DNA from 3 places in the Bacillus thuringiensis genome. Region 3 is predicted to be linked to each of the others. Evidence: a T-box and tRNA genes for the amino acid it is inferred to sense, from the RefSeq annotation. Region 3 holds a T-box; the other regions hold tRNA genes.

Region 1 (4,285 bases), 1.4 Mb from region 3:
TACTCTCCTAAGTCTACGTTGTGGTAAACTTGTTGTACATCTTCTAAATCTTCTAATGCATCAACCATTTTCTCAAATTGTACTTGAGCATCTTCAGGAAGTGTAACATCACTTTGTGCAAGCATTGTTAATTCTGCAACTGTAAATTCTTCAACGCCAGCACCTTTAAGTGCAGATTGTACTGAATGGAATTGATCTGGTTCAGCATACACGATAACAGCATCTTCTTCTTCTAGAATGTCACGTGCATCTACATCTGCCTCCATTAAAATTTCAAGAACTTCATCTGATGTTTTACCTTCAAGGCCGATAACAGCTGTCGCATCAAACATGTAAGCTACAGAACCGTTTACACCCATGTTACCACTGTTTTTGCTAAATGCAGCTCGTACATCTGCTGCAGTACGGTTTACGTTATTTGTAAGTGTATCTACAATAACCATAGCTCCATTTGGTCCAAATCCTTCATAACGAAGCTCGTCATAATTTTCCTCTGAACCGCCTTTTGCTTTTTCAACTGCACGATCAATAATTGTTCTTGGTACATTGTATGTTTTCGCACGTTCTAATACGACTCTAAGCGCTTGGTTTGATTCTGGATCTGGCTCGCCTTGTTTTGCCGCCACATAAATTTCACGTCCAAATTTCGCGTATATACGGCTTGTATTTGCATCTTTTGATGCTTTTTTGTCTTTAATATTGTTCCATTTACGGCCCATACTTTCCACTCTCTTTCTCGTTTTAAATCTACATAAAAATATTAATATGAAATATAATGTGTGTTCAACACATTTTTAAAAGAAATATAAAAAGTTCATTTTTGATTCATATTACAGACATAATATAAATCACTATCATTTTGTTCTTTCGACAAGTTATATTATACATGAATTCCTAAGTTTATTACGAATTTTAGCATCACATAATATAATTTAACAAAAAAGACTCTAACATTTCTGTTAGAGTCTTTTTATATTGCTGATAACAATTTCCATAATACCCCTACAATTACTTTCTATTGTTGTATAATTAAAATAGGAAAAAATTCGAAGGGGAAATGGGGGAGAATTATGACACATTCAAACGAAAAAAACACACATACTCTTAAAGGAATAGGAGAAAAGTTAAACCCAACTATCTATCAAGTAAGATTCATGAAATTAGATGAACCAATCCAATTTGAGGCGTTTCCTGAATTGAAGGAATTAGGGGATTGGTTAAGTACTTCAATGCAAATGTGGGCGTGCCACTCAACAATGTATAAGTACAACAGAGAAGAGTTTAAAAAGAAGTTTTTAGAAATTACAAACTTAACCGTTGATAATGTACTAATATCTACTGGTGGTGTCGGATTTAACTTCATGTCACCGGGGTGGAGAAATTCTCTCTAGAGTGCTCGAAGGGAATATTTTAGAATACCGCAATTAAAAAGATAAAATTGAATGTTTGTTTTTATCCTTTTAATGTTTCACAGTTTACTCACCGTACACTTTTTGCGCTTATTTTGTCATGTAATGAAAAGAAAACACAAAAAAACTCTATACTAATTGTATAGAGTTTTTTTACGACGTTCATGATACCGATGGTCGGGGTCGAACCGACACTCCCGAAGGAACACGATTTTGAGTCGTGCGCGTCTGCCAATTCCGCCACATCGGCACAAAAGAAAAGGCGGCAACCGGATTTGAACCGGTGATAAAGGTTTTGCAGACCTCTGCCTTACCACTTGGCTATGCCGCCATATTAAATTTTATTGGAGCGGAAGACGGGATTCGAACCCGCGACCCCAACCTTGGCAAGGTTGTATTCTACCACTGAACTACTTCCGCAAAAATGGCTGGGCTAGCTGGATTCGAACCAGCGCATGACGGAGTCAAAGTCCGTTGCCTTACCGCTTGGCTATAGCCCATCGAATTCTTACTTAATTATATGTAAGTATCAATTAAATTATTTGTAATTTTTAAAATAAAAATGGGGCGACTGATGGGAATCGAACCCACGAATGCCGGAGCCACAATCCGGTGCGTTAACCACTTCGCCACAACCGCCATGTTGTGTAAATATATTTGGCAGGGGCAGTAGGAATCGAACCCACACTGGAGGTTTTGGAGACCTCAGTTCTACCTTTAAACTATGCCCCTATGTAAATGGTGGAGGGGGGCAGATTCGAACTGCCGAACCCGAAGGAGCGGATTTACAGTCCGCCGCGTTTAGCCACTTCGCTACCCCTCCGAAACTTACATGGTGCCGGCTAGAGGACTTGAACCCCCAACCTACTGATTACAAGTCAGTTGCTCTACCAATTGAGCTAAGCCGGCGTATTTTATTAAAATAAATGGTGGCTCGGGACGGAATCGAACCGCCGACACGAGGATTTTCAGTCCTCTGCTCTACCGACTGAGCTACCGAGCCTTATTAAAATGGCGGTCCCGACCGGGGTCGAACCGGCGATCTCCTGCGTGACAGGCAGGCATGTTAACCACTACACCACGGGACCATTTGGTTGCGGGGACAGGATTTGAACCTGCGACCTTCGGGTTATGAGCCCGACGAGCTACCGTGCTGCTCCACCCCGCGATAATACTATTCATATAAAATTTATATGGTGGAGGATGACGGGATCGAACCGCCGACCCCCTGCTTGTAAGGCAGGTGCTCTCCCAGCTGAGCTAATCCTCCAAAGTGGTGACCCGTACGGGATTCGAACCCGTGTTACCGCCGTGAAAGGGCGGTGTCTTAACCACTTGACCAACGGGCCAAATATTATAAATCCTATGGCGGAGAGCAAGGGATTCGAACCCTTGATACGCTTGTGACGTATACACGATTTCCAATCGTGCTCCTTCGGCCAACTCGGACAGCTCTCCAATGGCTCCGCAGGTAGGAATCGAACCTACGACCGATCGGTTAACAGCCGATAGCTCTACCGCTGAGCTACTGCGGAATAATATTGCCTGGCAACGTCCTACTCTCACAGGGACAAGGTCCCAACTACCATCGGCGCTAGAGAGCTTAACTTCCGTGTTCGGTATGGGAACGGGTGTGACCTCTCTGCCATCATTACCAGACATTATTCTTTTGAGACAATCATTATTATAACTTATTTACTTTAAAAGTCAACAAGTTTTTTATGTTCTCTCAAAACTAGATAACATTTGCTTCATATTATATGGTTAAGTCCTCGATCTATTAGTATTCGTCAGCTCCACATGTCACCATGCTTCCACCTCGAACCTATCAACCTGATCATCTTTCAGGGATCTTACTAGCTTACGCTATGGGAAATCTCATCTTGAGGGGGGCTTCATGCTTAGATGCTTTCAGCACTTATCCCTTCCGCACATAGCTACCCAGCTATGCCCTTGGCAGAACAACTGGTACACCAGCGGTGCGTCCATCCCGGTCCTCTCGTACTAAGGACAGCTCCTCTCAAATTTCCTACGCCCACGACGGATAGGGACCGAACTGTCTCACGACGTTCTGAACCCAGCTCGCGTACCGCTTTAATGGGCGAACAGCCCAACCCTTGGGACCGACTACAGCCCCAGGATGCGATGAGCCGACATCGAGGTGCCAAACCTCCCCGTCGATGTGGACTCTTGGGGGAGATAAGCCTGTTATCCCCGGGGTAGCTTTTATCCGTTGAGCGATGGCCCTTCCATGCGGAACCACCGGATCACTAAGCCCGACTTTCGTCCCTGCTCGACTTGTAGGTCTCGCAGTCAAGCTCCCTTATGCCTTTGCACTCTACGAATGATTTCCAACCATTCTGAGGGAACCTTTGGGCGCCTCCGTTACACTTTAGGAGGCGACCGCCCCAGTCAAACTGCCCACCTGACACTGTCTCCCGGGTCGATAAGACCCGTAGGTTAGAATTTCAATACAGTCAGGGCGGTATCCCACCAGCGCCTCCACCGAAGCTAGCGCTCCGGTTTCAATGGCTCCCGCCTATCCTGTACAAACTGTACCAAAATTCAATATCAGGCTACAGTAAAGCTCCACGGGGTCTTTCCGTCCTGTCGCGGGTAACCTGCATCTTCACAGGTACTATAATTTCACCGAGTCTCTGGTTGAGACAGTGCCCAAATCGTTACACCTTTCGTGCGGGTCGGAACTTACCCGACAAGGAATTTCGCTACCTTAGGACCGTTATAGTTACGGCCGCCGTTTACTGGGGCTTCAGTTCAGAGCTTCGCTTACGCTAACCCCTCTCCTTAACCTTCCAGCACCGGGCAGGTGTCACCCCCTATACTTCGCCTTACGGCTTCGCAGAGAGCTGTGTTTT
Region 2 (4,285 bases), 1.7 Mb from region 3:
TGAAATTCTAACCTACGGGTCTTATCGACCCGGGAGACAGTGTCAGGTGGGCAGTTTGACTGGGGCGGTCGCCTCCTAAAGTGTAACGGAGGCGCCCAAAGGTTCCCTCAGAATGGTTGGAAATCATTCGTAGAGTGCAAAGGCATAAGGGAGCTTGACTGCGAGACCTACAAGTCGAGCAGGGACGAAAGTCGGGCTTAGTGATCCGGTGGTTCCGCATGGAAGGGCCATCGCTCAACGGATAAAAGCTACCCCGGGGATAACAGGCTTATCTCCCCCAAGAGTCCACATCGACGGGGAGGTTTGGCACCTCGATGTCGGCTCATCGCATCCTGGGGCTGTAGTCGGTCCCAAGGGTTGGGCTGTTCGCCCATTAAAGCGGTACGCGAGCTGGGTTCAGAACGTCGTGAGACAGTTCGGTCCCTATCCGTCGTGGGCGTAGGAAATTTGAGAGGAGCTGTCCTTAGTACGAGAGGACCGGGATGGACGCACCGCTGGTGTACCAGTTGTTCTGCCAAGGGCATAGCTGGGTAGCTATGTGCGGAAGGGATAAGTGCTGAAAGCATCTAAGCATGAAGCCCCCCTCAAGATGAGATTTCCCATAGCGTAAGCTAGTAAGATCCCTGAAAGATGATCAGGTTGATAGGTTCGAGGTGGAAGCATGGTGACATGTGGAGCTGACGAATACTAATAGATCGAGGACTTAACCATATAATATGAAGCAAATGTTATCTAGTTTTGAGAGAACATAAAAAACTTGTTGACTTTTAAAGTAAATAAGTTATAATAATGATTGTCTCAAAAGAATAATGTCTGGTAATGATGGCAGAGAGGTCACACCCGTTCCCATACCGAACACGGAAGTTAAGCTCTCTAGCGCCGATGGTAGTTGGGACCTTGTCCCTGTGAGAGTAGGACGTTGCCAGGCAAAATGGAGGATTAGCTCAGCTGGGAGAGCACCTGCCTTACAAGCAGGGGGTCGGCGGTTCGATCCCGTCATCCTCCACCATATATGTCGGAGGGGTAGCGAAGTGGCTAAACGCGGCGGACTGTAAATCCGCTCCTTCGGGTTCGGCAGTTCGAATCTGCCCCCCTCCACCATTCTTAATTAATGGGCTATAGCCAAGCGGTAAGGCAACGGACTTTGACTCCGTCATGCGCTGGTTCGAATCCAGCTAGCCCAGCCATTAAGAGCCATTAGCTCAGTTGGTAGAGCATCTGACTTTTAATCAGAGGGTCGAAGGTTCGAATCCTTCATGGCTCACCATTTTTAATAAAACATGCGGGTGTGGCGGAATTGGCAGACGCACTAGACTTAGGATCTAGCGCCTTTGGCGTGGGGGTTCGACTCCCTTCACCCGCACTTTTAATAAAATAACTCATACATGTCTTGCGGAAGTAGTTCAGTGGTAGAATACAACCTTGCCAAGGTTGGGGTCGCGGGTTCGAATCCCGTCTTCCGCTCCAATTTTCAATATGACATGCCGGGGTGGCGGAACAGGCAGACGCACAGGACTTAAAATCCTGCGGTGGGTGACCACCGTGCGGGTTCGACCCCCGCCCTCGGCACCATATGCGCCCGTAGCTCAATTGGATAGAGCGTTTGACTACGGATCAAGAGGTTAGGGGTTCGACTCCTCTCGGGCGCGCTTTTATTAACGGGAAGTGGCTCAGCTTGGTAGAGCACCTGGTTTGGGACCAGGGGGTCGCAGGTTCAAATCCTGTCTTCCCGATATTCAAAAAAACATGGGGCCTTAGCTCAGCTGGGAGAGCGCCTGCCTTGCACGCAGGAGGTCAGCGGTTCGATCCCGCTAGGCTCCACTTTATTTAATATATGTCTCGGAGGTATACCCAAGTTCGGCTGAAGGGATCGGTCTTGAAAACCGACAGGCGGTGAGAATCGCGCGGGGGTTCGAATCCCTCTACCTCCTCCATTTTTTTTATGATTTAGACATATAATAATAAAATATTTATTTTTTCCTTCATGGAGGTATACCCAAGTTCGGCTGAAGGGATCGGTCTTGAAAACCGACAGGCGGCGAGAGTCGCGCGGGGGTTCGAATCCCTCTACCTCCTCCATTTTTTAATTTCATATTGTCGCGGGGTGGAGCAGCACGGTAGCTCGTCGGGCTCATAACCCGAAGGTCGCAGGTTCAAATCCTGTCCCCGCAACCAAATGGTCCCGTGGTGTAGTGGTTAACATGCCTGCCTGTCACGCAGGAGATCGCCGGTTCGACCCCGGTCGGGACCGCCATTTATGTTGGCTCGGTAGCTCAGTCGGTAGAGCAGAGGACTGAAAATCCTCGTGTCGGCGGTTCGATTCCGTCCCGAGCCACCATTTTTTTTATGCCGGCTTAGCTCAATTGGTAGAGCAACTGACTTGTAATCAGTAGGTTGGGGGTTCAAGTCCTCTAGCCGGCATCATTTAGGGGCATAGTTTAAAGGTAGAACTGAGGTCTCCAAAACCTCCAGTGTGGGTTCGATTCCTACTGCCCCTGTAAAGTATATGGGCCTATAGCTCAGCTGGTTAGAGCGCACGCCTGATAAGCGTGAGGTCGATGGTTCGAGTCCATTTAGGCCCACCATATATTATTCCGCAGTAGCTCAGTGGTAGAGCTATCGGCTGTTAACCGATCGGTCGTAGGTTCGAGTCCTACCTGCGGAGCCATGGCCCGTTGGTCAAGTGGTTAAGACACCGCCCTTTCACGGCGGTAACACGGGTTCGAATCCCGTACGGGTCATAAAAAAAAGAGTCAGCATTATGCTGGCTCTTTTTTATTTTGTTGATCCTTTTTATCATGTTACTTTCCAGAAATAAATAAAGGGATTTTGGAAAAGCTATGGTATGTATAAAAAGGAGGAAATAAATAATGACACGAGTTAGAGACTTAATGAGTACCCATATTGTACATTGTACACCGCTAGACAATGTATATGAGGCAGCTGTAAAAATGAAGGAAGAATCGGTTGGATTAATTCCTGTTGTTGAAAATGAGCAAGTTGTTGGGCTTGTTACTGATCGAGATTTAGTTGTTCGAGGGATTGCTGAAAAACATCCTGGATCTAATAAAATTACAAATGTAATGACAACAAATATTATCTCAGTTTCTCCAAATGATCCTATTGAAAAAGCTACAGAGCTAATGGCACAGTATCAAATTAGACGGTTACCAGTAGTTGATAGTGGTCAGCTTATTGGTATGTTAGCACTAGGAGATTTAGCTATAAGGGAATCGGCAGATGATCAAGCTGGATTTGCCTTGAGCGAAATTTCAGAGCGTACAGAGTAAATTGAAACTTTAATTAACCGAGATTTTAATGGTTACTCATAAAGAGCTAAACTATATATAAAATTCAGATGCATTATTCTAGCATATATGGATTAAACTAATATGTTAGCGTGATGTATCTGAGACATTATATAATAAGTATATGGTTAATAATTTCGACAGTTTTTTAAAATTTGTTATTCTTAATTTTTAATAAGAGAAAAGATGATATACTGATAGATATAAGTATTATGAGAGATTTTGAATATAACAATATTAATTTTTAATGGTGCGATAATAACTTAATATTTCCTACATAGATGAAAGGGAAGGGGAATTATATGAAGGCTGTACAGGGCGATCCAAATTGGAATTTGGTTACAGATACATATATAGAACCAAATAATTTCGCTGAATTATTTTCTTTGCTTGTACCTTGTCACCCAAAAGGTGAGGGGAAAGAACGAACTATATTAGTATGGAAAGAGAAAGAATTTTATAAAGAAGAAAATTTAGCCGCATTTATTGTATATGGCATGAATAAAGTAAAGAATTTACCGCAGTTTCATAAAGATGAAATTCCAACTTTAGTGCGTATTCTTCGCTTATGCCAAGAGATTGGTTGGTATGAAGAAGCAAATGCTTTTATGATAGCACAAGGATTAGCTGAGTTTGTTCATACTTCATTGGAATATGAAACATGGGATCTTTTGACGCAATCAGTTGCTTTAAACTATTTAATTATTAAATATCGTATCGGCGAATTGACAGATAGAGATATTAAAATTTGGGATAGAGTTAAATTTAATGAAAAATGTATAACAGATTGTAAACATTTATTATCTCATAAAGAAGTATTGGAATTTACATTCTTTTATATGTGCAAGAGAGCAAAATCATTATCAAAAGAGCAATTAAATAGTGATATGATGAGTTTAGCAATGTATTGTAATACTTTTGTATATGATTTATATACACATGATTTATTACGGAAATATCGCAAGTGTACAGATTTC
Region 3 (4,285 bases):
TGCGTCTTGGAACACATAATTTAACAAGATGTAATTGAGTATGATGTTGATAACGAAGAAAAGAAGTAAGTATACGTATGTGCGCCATTCTTTCAGTGTTTTAAAGTTAAAAGATTTTAGTAGTAATTTTTTTGCGGGTTCGAATTTAAAAATGAAGAATAACAATACAGCTAGTTGTAATACGGTACTTGCAGTATTTGCAATAGATTCATATAGGGCAACTTGTTTTTTATCTGTAAGACCTGCTGTATAAATTGTTAATGGCATTGCGAGGAACACAGTAATAAGTCCGGTTCCGAAAAAAGCGAATAAAACGGAGCTAATAAATTGTCCCCATGACATAGAGTATTTCTGTTCATTAGAAAGCTGTGTAGCGGGTTGCATTTGTAAAATCACCTCTTTTATATTTATATATTTAATTATAAAGTAATTTGTTTTTGAATGTAACATTTAAATATTACATATAAAGTGAAACTTTAATCATTGGGGAGGTTCATCCCCCACTGATTATCAGCCCTCACCAATCGGGCTTTTACGGGCAGTTGATTCCCCACCTAACTTCCTCGTCTTTGCTGAATTTCGAGGTGGGGGTCTTACTGCCCGTTAATGCGGGATAAAGGTTTATTTTCCATAAAATAATAAAAGAGGTATCACCCTGTAGTGATGCCTCTTTCTCATTGATAACTATGTTCTGCCTTGTTATTCAATTTGGCTTGCTCTATTTGCAATTCACGCTCTACCAATCGATCTAATTGCTGAATAGCTTTAAGTGCTTTTTCATAAGAAATCGTTCTATAATGATGAGCTCCGCCTGGTTCTTCATCTGCTTCGTCTGCCCATTTAATAATGCTTTGAAGAGATGTTCTTTCAATTTCTTGTTCCACTAAGAAAGAATCTGTATGCAGAAGGATTGCGATAGAAATTTCTTTTGCTAGTTTTGGATGCTCTCCCAATCTAATAAGCAATTTATGTGCTCTTTCTGCGCCTTTAATTGCATGGATATCATTCTTTTTATATAAGTCATAGTCCCATTCGCCGCCTGTGTACCACGTATGATGTCCGATATCATGAAGGAAACCGGCCTTTGTCGCAGCATCGACTGAGGCGTGATGCTTTTTGGCTAGGTGAAACGCATGGTAAGCGACAGCGATCGCGTGGACCATTCCAGAACGGTTTACGTATTTTTGTGTAATGTGATGTTTAAAAACTTGTTCAAGCGTAATACGGTGCATAAAACATTCACTCCTTTTATCTAATGATGTATACGAAGAAAAATCGATCGGTTTAAATGTATTTTGAACATTGTACTCCATCATAGTTCGTTAGTAAAGTAGAAATGTTTAGGAGAAGAAAAATTTTTCCGTAAAAAAAATCACCTTTGCTTATGCGAAGGTGATTTTCAAATTGCTTATTTTTTTAATCCTTGCTCTAGTGTTTCTAACATTTCGTGCTTTTCATTTTCATCAGCGTTTTTCCAAATAACTTCAAATAAAACGCCAAGACCTGGAAGCATTTTTTCTTCACCGCTTTGAATTGCATCGACAATTGTTTCTTGTAATTGATCTTGTGAATTACCAGATACATTCGCTAATACGGCACCGCGTAAATTAAAACTCATTGCTTTCACCTCTTCTTCAGAATTGAAACTGACGTTAGTTTTTGTTCTTTTTTATGTAAATATGTATGAAAAATAGGCTATAATGATAAGACAAGAAGAGAGGGAAATACATATTATGAAAAACATTGATTCAGTACAAAATCCGCGTGTAAAGCAGTGGAAAAAGCTGCAAACGAAAAAAGAACGCGATAAAAAAGGTTTATTTTTTGTAGAAGGATTCCACTTAGTCGAGGAAGCTTTGAAGGCAGGAATTGTAACAGAACTTATCGTTTCAGATCAGACAGACCTTCCGAAAGATTGGACAGTTAATGATGTGGAAATGTATATCGTACCTGAGGCGATTGTAAAAGTACTTCGTGAAACAGAAACGACACAAGGTGTATTTGCTGTTTGTGAGAAGCATGAGAAAAAAGTAGCTCTTACTGATGGGAAATTCCTTTTATTAGATGGCCTGCAAGACCCAGGTAATTTAGGAACAATTATTCGTACAGCTGATGCAGCTGGTATTCACGCCGTTGTGCTTGGAGAAGGTTGTGTTGATGTTTACAATAGTAAAGTACTCCGCTCTACACAAGGTTCTATTTTCCACTTACCAATTGTAAAAGGGGACTTAGAAGAATGGGTAGACAAGTTAAAAGAAAATAACGTTCCTGTATATGGAACAGCTCTTGAAAATGGAGTTCCGTATGGTGAAGTAACTCCGGCCGGAAGTTTTGCATTAATTGTTGGAAATGAAGGAAATGGCGTACGCCAAGAAATTCTTGCAAAAACGGATCAAAACTTGTATATTCCGATTTACGGTGGGGCAGAATCATTAAATGTTGCGGTTGCAGCAGGGATTTTAACGTATTATTTGCAAAGCCCAGTTGCGAACAAATAAAAAACTTCTTATAATAAGTTGAAGTATATTATATTAAAAGTTAAATAACGAAAAACGTTGATAGAGAAGAGTAACTTACAAAATCGCCATATAGGGAGAGAATGCCTTAGACTGAAAGCATTCTTATGGTAGACGGAAGTGAATTCACCTCTGGAGTTGACGCCAGGACCATATATATGTAAAGGCGTTCCGGTCAGAATTGATCGTTATAACTAATGAGTGGGCAGACTTGTTCTGTCAATTTAGGGTGGTACCGCGAATTTACCTCGTCCCTTTTTGGGAGCGAGGTTTTTTTATTTTTAAAATTAGGAGGGTTCCAAAATGGAAGCACGTTTAAAAGAGCTAAAGCAAAAAGCGTTAGAGCTTATTGAAGAAGCGAAAGAGCTAAAGGGCTTAAACGACGTACGCGTAGCGTATTTAGGAAAAAAAGGTCCAATTACAGAAGTATTACGCGGCATGGGAAAATTATCAGCAGAAGAGCGTCCACGTATGGGAGCATTAGTAAATGAAGTACGTGAAGCAATTCAAACGCGTCTAGAAGACAAAATTGGTAACTTAGAAAAAGCAGTAATTGAAGCGAAATTAGCTACGGAAACAATTGATGTTACACTACCAGGTCGTCCTGTTGAAACAGGTTGTCACCATCCGTTAACAGCTGTTGTTGAACAAATTGAAGATGTATTCATCGGTATGGGTTATGAAGTAGCTGAAGGAACAGAAGTAGAAAAAGACTACTACAACTTCGAAGCACTAAACTTACCGAAAGATCACCCAGCACGTGACATGCAAGATACATTCTACATTACAGAAGAAACGTTACTACGTACACATACATCTTCTGTGCAAGCACGTACGATGGAAAATAATAAAGAAAAAGGCCCAATCAAAATTATCTGTCCTGGTAAAGTGTATCGCCGCGATGATGATGATGCGACGCATTCACATCAGTTCATGCAAATTGAAGGTCTTGTAATTGATAAAAACATTCGTATGAGTGACTTAAAAGGTACACTGCAAGTATTCGTGAAAAAGATGTTCGGTGAAGATCGTGAAATCCGTCTTCGTCCAAGTTTCTTCCCATTCACAGAGCCATCTGTAGAGATGGATATTTCTTGTATGATGTGTCACGGTAAAGGTTGCGGCACTTGTAAAGGAACTGGCTGGATTGAAATTCTAGGCGCAGGTATGGTTCACCCGAACGTACTTGAAATGGCTGGTTATGATTCAAAAGAATATCAAGGTTTCGCATTCGGTATGGGCGCAGAGCGTATCGCAATGTTGAAATACGGCGTAGATGACATTCGTCATTTCTATACAAATGATGTACGTTTCTTACAACAATTCAAACGAGCGTAAGGGAAGGAGAGGATAAATATGTTCGTATCATATCGTTGGTTACAAGAGTATGTAGATATTAAAGATGTAACAGCACAAGAACTAGCAGACAAAATCACGAAAAGTGGTATTGAAGTAGAAGGCGTTGAAGTATTAAATAAAGGTGTAAAAGGTGTTGTAGTTGGTCACGTATTAGAATGTGAAAAACACCCAGAAGCTGATAAATTAAGCAAATGCTTAATCGATATCGGTGAAGAAGAACCAGTTCAAATTATTTGTGGAGCTGCTAATATTGCAAAAGGTTTAAAAGTACCAGTTGCAAAAGTTGGTGCTGTACTTCCTGGTAACTTCAAAATTAAAAAAGCAAAACTACGTGGTGAAGCTTCTCACGGTATGGTTTGTGCTCTTCAAGAGCTTGGCATTGATGGAAAGTTAGTTTCAAAAGACTATGC

What was found. A T-box is a leader RNA that pairs with one kind of tRNA and senses whether it is charged. The one in region 3 lies ahead of pheS (phenylalanine--tRNA ligase subunit alpha), so its partner is inferred to be a tRNA-Phe.
Region 1: it encodes a tRNA-Phe, which carries the amino acid that the T-box ahead of pheS (phenylalanine--tRNA ligase subunit alpha) is inferred to sense. The anticodon was not compared.
Region 2: it encodes a tRNA-Phe, which carries the amino acid that the T-box ahead of pheS (phenylalanine--tRNA ligase subunit alpha) is inferred to sense. The anticodon was not compared.

Annotation. Positions count from the first base shown of each region.
Region 1 is NZ_CP012099.1:527,259-531,543, reverse strand. Features, by position in the region: gene AC241_RS02810 (YebC/PmpR family DNA-binding transcriptional regulator) at 1-719, opposite strand, end outside; gene AC241_RS02805 (DUF3884 family protein) at 1,071-1,391, shown strand; tRNA gene AC241_RS02800 (tRNA-Leu) at 1,578-1,659, opposite strand; tRNA gene AC241_RS02795 (tRNA-Cys) at 1,670-1,740, opposite strand; tRNA gene AC241_RS02790 (tRNA-Gly) at 1,755-1,829, opposite strand; tRNA gene AC241_RS02785 (tRNA-Gln) at 1,835-1,909, opposite strand; tRNA gene AC241_RS02780 (tRNA-His) at 1,973-2,048, opposite strand; tRNA gene AC241_RS02775 (tRNA-Trp) at 2,068-2,141, opposite strand; tRNA gene AC241_RS02770 (tRNA-Tyr) at 2,149-2,232, opposite strand; tRNA gene AC241_RS02765 (tRNA-Thr) at 2,243-2,318, opposite strand; tRNA gene AC241_RS02760 (tRNA-Phe) at 2,337-2,412, opposite strand; tRNA gene AC241_RS02755 (tRNA-Asp) at 2,422-2,497, opposite strand; tRNA gene AC241_RS02750 (tRNA-Met) at 2,501-2,577, opposite strand; tRNA gene AC241_RS02745 (tRNA-Val) at 2,604-2,679, opposite strand; tRNA gene AC241_RS02740 (tRNA-Glu) at 2,684-2,758, opposite strand; tRNA gene AC241_RS02735 (tRNA-Ser) at 2,776-2,867, opposite strand; tRNA gene AC241_RS02730 (tRNA-Asn) at 2,870-2,944, opposite strand; rRNA gene rrf (5S ribosomal RNA) at 2,953-3,068, opposite strand; rRNA gene AC241_RS02720 (23S ribosomal RNA) at 3,170-4,285, opposite strand, start outside.
Region 2 is NZ_CP012099.1:744,950-749,234, forward strand. Features, by position in the region: rRNA gene AC241_RS03750 (23S ribosomal RNA) at 1-711, shown strand, start outside; rRNA gene rrf (5S ribosomal RNA) at 813-928, shown strand; tRNA gene AC241_RS03760 (tRNA-Val) at 934-1,009, shown strand; tRNA gene AC241_RS03765 (tRNA-Tyr) at 1,018-1,101, shown strand; tRNA gene AC241_RS03770 (tRNA-Gln) at 1,113-1,187, shown strand; tRNA gene AC241_RS03775 (tRNA-Lys) at 1,192-1,267, shown strand; tRNA gene AC241_RS03780 (tRNA-Leu) at 1,283-1,363, shown strand; tRNA gene AC241_RS03785 (tRNA-Gly) at 1,393-1,467, shown strand; tRNA gene AC241_RS03790 (tRNA-Leu) at 1,484-1,572, shown strand; tRNA gene AC241_RS03795 (tRNA-Arg) at 1,576-1,649, shown strand; tRNA gene AC241_RS03800 (tRNA-Pro) at 1,660-1,733, shown strand; tRNA gene AC241_RS03805 (tRNA-Ala) at 1,749-1,821, shown strand; tRNA gene AC241_RS03810 (tRNA-Ser) at 1,842-1,934, shown strand; tRNA gene AC241_RS03815 (tRNA-Ser) at 1,987-2,079, shown strand; tRNA gene AC241_RS03820 (tRNA-Met) at 2,099-2,175, shown strand; tRNA gene AC241_RS03825 (tRNA-Asp) at 2,179-2,254, shown strand; tRNA gene AC241_RS03830 (tRNA-Phe) at 2,263-2,338, shown strand; tRNA gene AC241_RS03835 (tRNA-Thr) at 2,349-2,421, shown strand; tRNA gene AC241_RS03840 (tRNA-Trp) at 2,428-2,498, shown strand; tRNA gene AC241_RS03845 (tRNA-Ile) at 2,509-2,585, shown strand; tRNA gene AC241_RS03850 (tRNA-Asn) at 2,594-2,668, shown strand; tRNA gene AC241_RS03855 (tRNA-Glu) at 2,670-2,741, shown strand; gene AC241_RS03860 (CBS domain-containing protein) at 2,871-3,290, shown strand; gene AC241_RS03865 (DUF3965 domain-containing protein) at 3,611-4,285, shown strand, end outside.
Region 3 is NZ_CP012099.1:4,383,254-4,387,538, reverse strand. Features, by position in the region: gene AC241_RS22610 (CPBP family intramembrane glutamic endopeptidase) at 1-384, opposite strand, end outside; gene AC241_RS22605 (HD domain-containing protein) at 675-1,232, opposite strand; gene sspI (small acid-soluble spore protein SspI) at 1,409-1,618, opposite strand; gene AC241_RS22595 (TrmH family RNA methyltransferase) at 1,701-2,498, shown strand; T-box leader at 2,547-2,775, shown strand; gene pheS (phenylalanine--tRNA ligase subunit alpha) at 2,820-3,854, shown strand; gene pheT (phenylalanine--tRNA ligase subunit beta) at 3,873-4,285, shown strand, end outside.